Regions from separate parts of the Paenibacillus xinjiangensis genome, predicted to be linked through region 1. Evidence: a T-box and tRNA genes for the amino acid it is inferred to sense, from the RefSeq annotation. Region 1 holds a T-box; the other regions hold tRNA genes.
The links. The T-box of region 1 lies ahead of argS (arginine--tRNA ligase). A T-box ahead of a tRNA ligase gene usually reads a tRNA of that ligase, here a tRNA-Arg.
Positions count from the first base shown of each region.

Region 2: it has a tRNA-Arg gene. The T-box ahead of argS (arginine--tRNA ligase) is inferred to sense a tRNA for this amino acid. The anticodon was not compared.
Region 3: it has a tRNA-Arg gene. The T-box ahead of argS (arginine--tRNA ligase) is inferred to sense a tRNA for this amino acid. The anticodon was not compared.
Region 4: it has a tRNA-Arg gene. The T-box ahead of argS (arginine--tRNA ligase) is inferred to sense a tRNA for this amino acid. The anticodon was not compared.

Region 1 is NZ_JCAALS010000045.1:16,501-18,699, reverse strand. Features, by position in the region: gene argS (arginine--tRNA ligase) at 1-802, opposite strand, end outside; T-box leader at 855-1,101, opposite strand; gene AC6ESP_RS28515 (thioredoxin domain-containing protein) at 1,142-1,462, opposite strand; gene AC6ESP_RS28510 (L-lactate dehydrogenase) at 1,553-2,199, opposite strand, start outside.
Region 2 is NZ_JCAALS010000029.1:57,366-59,564, forward strand. Features, by position in the region: gene AC6ESP_RS23915 (sugar-binding transcriptional regulator) at 1-896, opposite strand, end outside; tRNA gene AC6ESP_RS23920 (tRNA-Arg) at 1,126-1,200, shown strand; gene clpP (ATP-dependent Clp endopeptidase proteolytic subunit ClpP) at 1,418-1,999, shown strand; gene AC6ESP_RS23930 (HPr family phosphocarrier protein) at 2,124-2,199, opposite strand, start outside.
Region 3 is NZ_JCAALS010000025.1:35,797-37,995, reverse strand. Features, by position in the region: gene AC6ESP_RS22150 (ABC transporter substrate-binding protein/permease) at 1-310, shown strand, start outside; gene AC6ESP_RS22145 (amino acid ABC transporter ATP-binding protein) at 303-1,025, shown strand; tRNA gene AC6ESP_RS22140 (tRNA-Arg) at 1,176-1,252, shown strand; gene AC6ESP_RS22135 (hypothetical protein) at 1,503-1,616, opposite strand; gene AC6ESP_RS22130 (DUF2935 domain-containing protein) at 1,797-2,199, shown strand, end outside.
Region 4 is NZ_JCAALS010000005.1:141,789-143,987, forward strand. Features, by position in the region: gene AC6ESP_RS07160 (hypothetical protein) at 1-274, opposite strand, end outside; tRNA gene AC6ESP_RS07165 (tRNA-Arg) at 693-769, shown strand; gene AC6ESP_RS07170 (P-loop nucleotide/nucleoside kinase family protein) at 998-1,606, opposite strand; gene AC6ESP_RS07175 (hypothetical protein) at 1,800-1,949, opposite strand; gene AC6ESP_RS07180 (hypothetical protein) at 1,970-2,199, opposite strand, start outside.

The sequences.
Region 1 (2,199 bases):
TCTCCACAAGCCTAGCGACGACTGCATCCATTTTATCATTGTAAAAGCTCTCGCCTAAGTAATGATCGAACTTCACGCCAAGCCGGTCGTACAGCTTCTGGAACTCGACCATACTGTCTGCTATAAAAGTCTGCCAGTAGCCTTGGGCTTCCTCGTCTCCAGCCTCCAGCTTCGTGAACCAAGCTCTTGCCTCGTCTTCCAATTCAGGATGAGCTTCGACTTCCTTGTGAAACCGAACATAGAGCTCTAGGTAGGCTTTGATCGGGTCAGCGGGCTTATGGGCCGGATCACCCCAATTGAGGTAGGCAACAATCATCTTGCCGAATTGTGTGCCCCAGTCACCGAGGTGATTCACACTGACCGTCTGATAACCCACCTTGTTCAAAATATGATACAGCGAGTTGCCGATCATCGTCGAGCGTAGATGGCCGATCCCGAAGGGCTTCGCTATGTTGGGCGATGAAAGGTCGATAATGACACGCTTGCCTTGGCCGATGTTCGGGACGGGGACTGCTTCGCTATGCCAAGCCTCAAGCAGCTTCTGGGAAGCGAGCGCCCGATTGAAGCGGAAATTGACATAAGGCCCTGCTGCTGTAGCGTGCCAATCCTCGCTTATGAGCGCTGCGGCAAGCTTCTCGGCAATACTGTTGGGGCTTTGCTTCAGCTCCTTGGATAAAATATAGCAGGGGAAAGCCACATCTCCCAGCTCTTCATTTGGTGGGAATTCCAGCACATGAATAATAGCTTCTTCCGTTAGATTGACAGCTGCAGCTAGTTGCTGTGCGACCATTTTCATTAACATAAGAGATATGCCTCCTTCAGGTTTGAAAAACAACAGAAAAACCCCGTCTCTATGAAGAGACGGGGTTGAATGCCCGTGGTACCACTCTTGTTACCCATTAAGCCGGTAAGGGCTGGATAGGTATCTCGCCGTTGTAACGGTGCTGAACCGGACATGCCTAGTGAACGCTTCCTAAGAAGGGTCTCCTTCAGCAAGTCATCTCCCGGGTCCTCTTCGCCTCATCCGACATCACCGGCTTTCACCGCCCCGGCTCGCTGCTCATGCATGAATAAGGTTACTATCCCGTTCCTCGATGTTATTCCAGCAATAATAAATGAAATGGAGCGAAAAATCAATCTATTATCTTCCCCGCGTGCTTAGAATCGTAAGAAAGGCGTTAGAAGCCTCGAAGCCGCGCATTGTGCTGAGCGGCTTGCCGCCTTCATACAGAACAAGAGTGGGCGACGAGCTGATTTCCAGCGGGGCTGCTGCGCCTGCATAGAAATCGATATAAATGGCGGCAATATTCATGTCAGCAGCTAATGCTGGAAGAAGGTCTTGCAGCCTGCTTTCAATGTGCCCGCATGCGTTGCAGAAGCTGGTACGGTAGAGCACGAGCAGTGTCTGACCGCTAGCAATGGCCTCTTCAAGCTGTATGTCCGTCATGATATGAATGGTCATAAGAAGTTCTCTCCTATAGCAAGTCCTTTTCGTCTAGTGTATCACATAAGGCAGATGGAAAGCTGTGCCGAGCCATGTGCAGTGAGGGAGCTATTTGGGTGCGATGAGGGCAATAGCCTCGCGAATAATTGAGCATGAATGGTCCATTTGCTGCTGCTCGTTAGGGGAGAGGTTCAGCTCTACAATTTCCTTAATGCCACTGCGAGTGATGATAGCTGGCACGCCAGCAGCTACGTGGGTTTGCCCATATTCTTGCTCAAGAACAGAGGATACAGCGATGATTCGATGCTCATCATTGAGAATAGAACGGGTAATGTAGGCGAGTGCGTTGCCGATTCCGTAGTGGGTGGAGCCTTTGCGTGTGTAGATTTCCCAGCCGGCGTTTTTCGTTTGCAGCGCAATATCCTCCAGCTTCAAATGCCCGAATCGAACGGGGTGCTGCGCTAGAATATCGAGGATCGGCTTGCCGCCGATTGTAACATGCGACCATGCGGGGAATTGCGACTCTCCGTGCTCGCCGAGCACATAGCCCTGAACGCTGCGCGTGTCGACGGGAAAATGCTCAGACAGCAATGTTTTGAGACGGGAGGAATCAATGGAGGTACCGGTGCCAATCACATGACTGCGAGGCAGTCCAGATAGCTGCCATACGATATAGGTGACGATGTCTACAGGATTAGAGGCCGCCAGAAAAATACCGCCGAAGCCGCTCTGCATAATTCGCGGAATCATTTGCT
Region 2 (2,199 bases), on a different contig from region 1:
TCAGTCTTCACAATATCCTCGAGTCGTAATCCTACCGTCTGCATTTTGTGGACAACCTCGCCTCTTCGGTCGAAATAAAACCCGAAAGCTTCAGCTAAAGCTCCTTCAGCAGCGATTGCATCAATGACCTCTGGTTCGAGCCTTCTGCGTCTCGCCATCACTTTAGCGTCCCCGATTCCATGAACGACGATTCGGGCCCTTCTAATGACTTCTACGATTTCGCGAATATTCGGCTCTTGCATCAGTGAGGCATAGGCCTCATCCCCGAGATGATCCGGAACATGGAGCAGCCGATAATTAGCACCCGTCCGCTTAGCCATTGTTGAAGCTATCGTATTGGCCTGATAATCCATACTTTCTCCGAGTCCGCCTCTTGCTGGTACGAACCAATTCGTCTTGAGTGGTGCATTTGTTGTTAGGTAGTTGGCAACTTGAGCGATTGTCGTTCCACCGGTTACCGCTACCACATCATCCTGCTTCATCACTTTACTGAGCACTTGGCAGGCTGCTCTACCCAGCTCACGCTTGGTATGGGAAGAGCTTTCCGAGTCGCCGGCTACAATGACAACCTGCGAGAGCCCGAATGCACTTCTAATTAACTCCTCAAGCTCAGATAAGCCAAATATCGTTTTGTAGAAGGGCTCCAATTCTTCCAGTAGCCGTTTGCCCGCCTCGCTTATCCGCATGCCCGCTGTATGAATCTCAAGCAAGCCTTGCGATTTCAGAAAATCGGTCTCGGCACGCAGTACTCGTTCAGTCATCGATAGCGTTGTAGCTAATGTACGACGGCCGATCAAACCGGAGAGCATCACCTGGTGCAAAATCAAATACCGCTTTCTCATCACGTCGAGCAAATCTGGGAGAAGCTGCTGCTGCAGTTCAATAATCTGGCGCATCTTCTATATGTTCACTCCATCGGCTTAAGGATATGATCGCTGGACTATTACCGTCCCGCATGATCAATTTAAGTCCCACCCTTATTTTAACGAATAATAGTTAACATAGCAATAGTACATTTGGACTTGTAATCGCTTACTGTCACCATTTTCTCAAATTTATTTACGGACCCGATCTTGCTTTTTCAGACGGAATAGCATATACTAAGTCTCGCTGTTCCTTTTATATGCGCCCGTGGTCCAATGGATATGACGTAGGCCTCCGGAGCCTGAGATCTAGGTTCGATTCCTAGCGGGCGCGCCACTATTTTTATTATCACCTACAACATATAACCTAACCGCCCTGCAGAGGGCGGTTTTTTTGTATCTATGAAGCAAGCAGCCTTTCCTTATCAGCAGGTGGCTATTCCTTTCCCACATAGGTAGTTTGACTATCTTTGACTTTTGTTTGACTATCCGCTATTATATGAATACGGCAACACTATATTTGTTATTTTCCGAGGAGGGGACTTAAGTTGGACATGAATTTCGTTCCTATGGTTATTGAGCAAAACAATCGCGGAGAGCGCGCATATGACATTTATTCCCGACTTCTGAAGGATCGCATTATTTTCCTCGGATCTGGCGTGAATGACGTCGTAGCTAACTCCATTATTGCCCAGCTGCTATTCTTGGCAGCAGATGATCCGGAGAAAGATATTTCTATCTACATTAACAGCCCAGGCGGATCGATTACAGCCGGGATGGCCATTTATGATACGATGCAATACATCAAACCGGATGTCTCGACGATCTGTGTCGGCATGGCGGCTTCCATGGGCGCTTTCCTGCTCACAGCTGGTGCCAAAGGCAAGCGTTACGCGCTTCCGAACAGTGAAGTCATGATTCATCAGCCGCTTGGAGGCGCAGAAGGCCAAGCGAGCGATATTGAGATTCGCGCTCGCCGCATCCTGAAGATGCGCGACAAGCTTAACGGCATTCTGGCTGATCGTTCCGGCCAACCGCTCGAGCGTATCGAGAAGGATACGGATCGCGATTACTTCATGAGCGCTGAAGAAGCAAGAGAGTACGGCCTCGTGGACAAAGTCATCGAAAGAGTATAATTCTAATAAACGAAGGGCCATTCTCCAAGTGAGGATGGCCCTTCGTTTGTCTATGCTGCATACGCAAAAAAAGCGCTCGCAGCATCCACTAGGAATGCTGCGAGCGCTTATCTTGATCCTGCTGCTATTGGTTCTCCAGCTCTTCTTTGCTGACCAGTGCGACTAAAGCGTTTACAGCCTGTTCTGCGTCCGAACCTTCT
Region 3 (2,199 bases), on a different contig from region 1:
CGGACAGCGGGAGGCTGCTCTAGCTCTAGGTATTCCCTACCGTACGATGATGATCAGCATCATTATGCCGCAGGCACTCCGAACAATTCTGCCTGCGCTTGTTAATGAATGCGTAGCTCTGGTGAAGGAATCCTCCCTCGTATCCGTTATTGGTGTCGCCGATCTTATGCGCCGTGCCAATGTCATTCAATCGACGGAATACAGGGCGCTTGAGCCTTTGCTGCTTGCAGGCGTTATCTATTATGTATTAGTGCTCATCCTAACATCATTTGCCCGTCTGCTCGAGAGGAGGCTGCGCCGCAGTGATTAAAGTAGATCAATTAAAGAAAGCTTTCGGCAAGCATGAGGTGCTCAAAGGAATTACGACTACGATTGAAAAGGGAGAGGTTGTCGCCCTCATCGGCCCTTCAGGCTCAGGCAAGTCAACCTTCCTGCGCTGTCTGAATATGCTTGAGACACCAACGACAGGTACCATATCGATAGATGGCACAGTCATCACTGATCCTAGCACCAACATTACGAAAGTGCGCCAAGGAATCGGTATGGTGTTCCAGCATTTTCACCTGTTCCCGCACATGACCGTTATAGATAACATTATGTTCGCACCTATGAAGGTGAAGCAGCTGTCAGCAGAGGAAGCACGGGCGAAGGCTCTGGCGCTGCTCGAGCGTGTCGGACTTGCAGACAAGGCAGACAGCTATCCATCCCGCCTGTCCGGCGGACAGAAGCAGCGGGTGGCAATCGCTCGCAGCTTAGCCATGGAGCCGGAGATGATGCTGTTCGACGAGCCCACATCTGCTCTCGACCCTGAGATGGTGAAAGAGGTATTGGCCGTTATCCGCGATCTCGCACATAGCGGCATGACGATGCTCATCGTCACCCATGAAATGAAGTTTGCAAGGGAGGCTGCCAACACCATCTATTTCTTGGATGATGGCAAGCTTGTGGAGAAGGCGCCGCCTCAGCAATTTTTCACGAATCCACAGAGTGAACGAGCGATCAAGTTCCTAGAGCAAGTGCTCTAGCACATCTTTATAGGCACAAGGGCGTTCCCACAAGGCTATGGCAACCTTAGGGAACGCCCTTTTTTCGAATAAATCAGCTGTTCAACTTGTTAGCTTACGCTGCCTAACTTGCATCTCTTAAGGTGCCCGTGGTAAAATAATCAATACTGCGCGCCCATAGCTCAGCAGGATAGAGCAACAGTTTCCTAAACTGTAGGTCGTACGTTCGAATCGTATTGGGCGCGCCATAACAAAACCTTCAAAAACCCTTGATACATAAGGGTTTTTTATTTTTTCAATATGTATTACAGCATATCTATTTTTGTTATTGGGAACGGGGTTGGGAACATTTTTACCGCCCGGTATACGGAGAACGACTGCGATGCGCTCAGTGGAGCGGATAATGCTCCGTTGCTGCACGTTGAAGTGCACCCGCATAAACTGCTCGGCTTCCAGTCTGCGGATCATATTGAGAATCGCTGCAAGCCCGCCAATTTCCTACTGCTTTAAGGACTTGACCGCGCTCCTGGTTTCCTCAAGACTTTCCTTGGCCAGCTCCTTCAGTTCCGCGACCCGGGGGGCAAGCCGCTCGTCCGCTAGCATCCGCAGCACCTCAAGCTGTATCAGCAGAGCGGTCAGCTTATGCCCGACCGAATCGTGAATATCATTTGTATCCCTCCAAGTTCTTCCGTATTTAGACCATGTATTCCTAACTTCTAATGCTGGGAATAGTACAAATTTCCCTTACATACATTACTCCTAGTGATTAATATTACAAAGGAGATGCCGCCATTGTTAGATCAGTCATTTGTAGCTCGTTCTTTAGAAGAAGTTAGGTTTTGGTCTCGCATTATGAAAGAACATTCTCTTTTTCTTAAATTGGGTTTCCGTTGTGAGGATACCCAATTAATTAATGAAGCAAATCATTTCTATGCCATATTTGAAGCAATCGAAAATAGATCTAATGCTTTTACATTTGGAACAGATCCCACCGTAATTAAAAGATTCAATGAAGAGGTGCATACTGCCGTTTCTTATATTTGGGCTTTCAAAAGAAAAGTGCTCGGTTTAATACTGACGTGCCAGCTTCCAGGTGCAAACAACTTCCCATTGTTAGTTGATCATGTGAGTAGGGAAGCTAATTATTTCAGAAATCGTTTGTCAGAATTAAATTTAGGTCGGCTGGAGCCGCTGC
Region 4 (2,199 bases), on a different contig from region 1:
CCTCTTCACCACCCTCTTCCGGAAAAGCCATGTCAAGCCAGGAAAGAAGACTTCCCCACTCTTCATAATGCCGGTCATCCTCACCCTTACACTGAAGCAGAAACCGAAGAAGGCCTTTCGCTTCTCCGTACTGTTCCGATTCCAGCATACGGGTTAATTGAATTTGGTAATGGTCTAGCATCTTCGGAAACAGATAGACATTATTGTCTTTACTGTTCCCCTTTGTATCACTGGGAGTTGTAATGGTACCACCGCCTTGTCGGTCAAACCTCATCTTTCGTCTGCCCTTTGCTTGCGTAAGATTATAACATGGAAGCGGCAAAGATAAAAACAAACGTTTGGCTGGCATTCGAACGAAACGGTTGAAGGTTGATGAATTTTGTTCGCTTTCTCTCTTCATTCTTCCTAAATCAGATTATTCTAACCAAGTCTGCGCAAGGAATTCATTTACATATTCCCTAGAATATATATAATATTGCTAGCACTGAATATCATTATACAAGTTAGACGGATGTTCTCAGAAAAGATAGCTTGCATTCTTTCTCGGAAATATGCTATATTATGCAAGCGAATTTATTCAGGACAGCTTGTTGCAGAACGTTAGTACATAGACTTGCCTGATTAATTTCTGAGCTAACTTCAATTCATGTATTGCCAATCGACGCGAAGTTATGCTATACTCATTATTACGTGTCCCAGTAGCTCAGCAGGATAGAGCAACGCCCTTCTAAGGCGTCGGTCGGGGGTTCGAATCCCTCCTGGGACGCCATTTAGTTCCGATACGTAACGATTGATCAATAGACAAAAGCCTCGAAACCTAGTTATATCAAGGGTTTCGGGGCTTTTTTAGTTTCTATTTGCTATCTGAGAATACGGATGGATTCGATACTTTTTGATTTCTTTGACGTTTGGTGCTGACCTCCATTAGATTGGGAGAAGGCCCCCTTACGTTAAAAACCGATATCCGCTAGAATGCGAATATCGGTGTATGTAGGTATTAATGAGACAGACTATACTGCTTATCGACAACAAATTGATGCAGTCTGTCGATCTGCTCTTCATCCATCACACCACTGTTATCGTAAATAAGAATGGATGATTCCGGGATATCCCAATTGATTTCGGGAACGAAGTTGACACGTTTCTCGAAGTGACCCCAATTATTTAGCTTCCACTGATCTCGCTCTGTCTGGCGATCCACAATTCTATTTTTTTGCAGCTCCATATTGTCTAGTGTGACCACAATGACCTTGACCTCGACATCCTGCTTGGCAAGACCTGCACCAGCAATGACTTCATCAATCCATACGCGGTTCTTGAGCTCAGCAGTGAACGGAGAAATCATGAACACGTTCTGACCTGCTGCCAAATTCTCGATACAAATATCTTTGGTTGTCTCATACTCCAAATCACGCAAATTCTGCTTATAGAAATCCGAATCACGATCATTCTTGTCCAGACCATTCTTCTCCAGCATCGCTTCCACGAATCTACCGCCTACCGTATCGCGATCCAGAAAAGCCGCCGGAATCCTCTCAGCGAGCTTTCTCGCCACAGTCGTCTTGCCCGTTCCCGCTACACCTACAAAAAACAATAACTTTTGCAAAACCAGTTGCCTCCACTATCAATCTATTTTGTCGATCTATTGTACCATTCCTTTTGTGATATGGATATATTGCGATGTGACATTATTCCCTATAATACGACAGTATCCTTCGTGACAGATCGAGGAGCAGCGCCTGCGGCTGCAATCATCTGCGACCGCCGATACGCTGCTCCTCTTTTAATGACTCATCGTGCTAAGTTCTGCCTGAGCGTCTATTGCCGCCTCTATTGCCGGTTGGATTGTTCTGCGCTACATGCTGCTTCTCATTCTTCTCGATTACCTGATCCGCGAATTCAGGATTAATATCATACTTCAAGCTTTTGTCTTTGGGGGATTGACTCATCGCGCTGCTACACCTCCTTTCTATATCTCCTCTTGCTGGCTATACAGCAGCTTGGCAAGCTCTTCTCGCACTTGCCCAGAGGCGAGCACTTGCTCCTTGAATGCCTCACGGGAGCCCCAATTGCTCTTCATATTCATATTGGCGAACCATTCGCTTGTTATAGTCTCATAAGCACGGTGCATCGTATTATCGAACCAATCCACCTCGAAATCTGCTTCCGTACGTACAAGCTCCAGCATGTCATATTCGT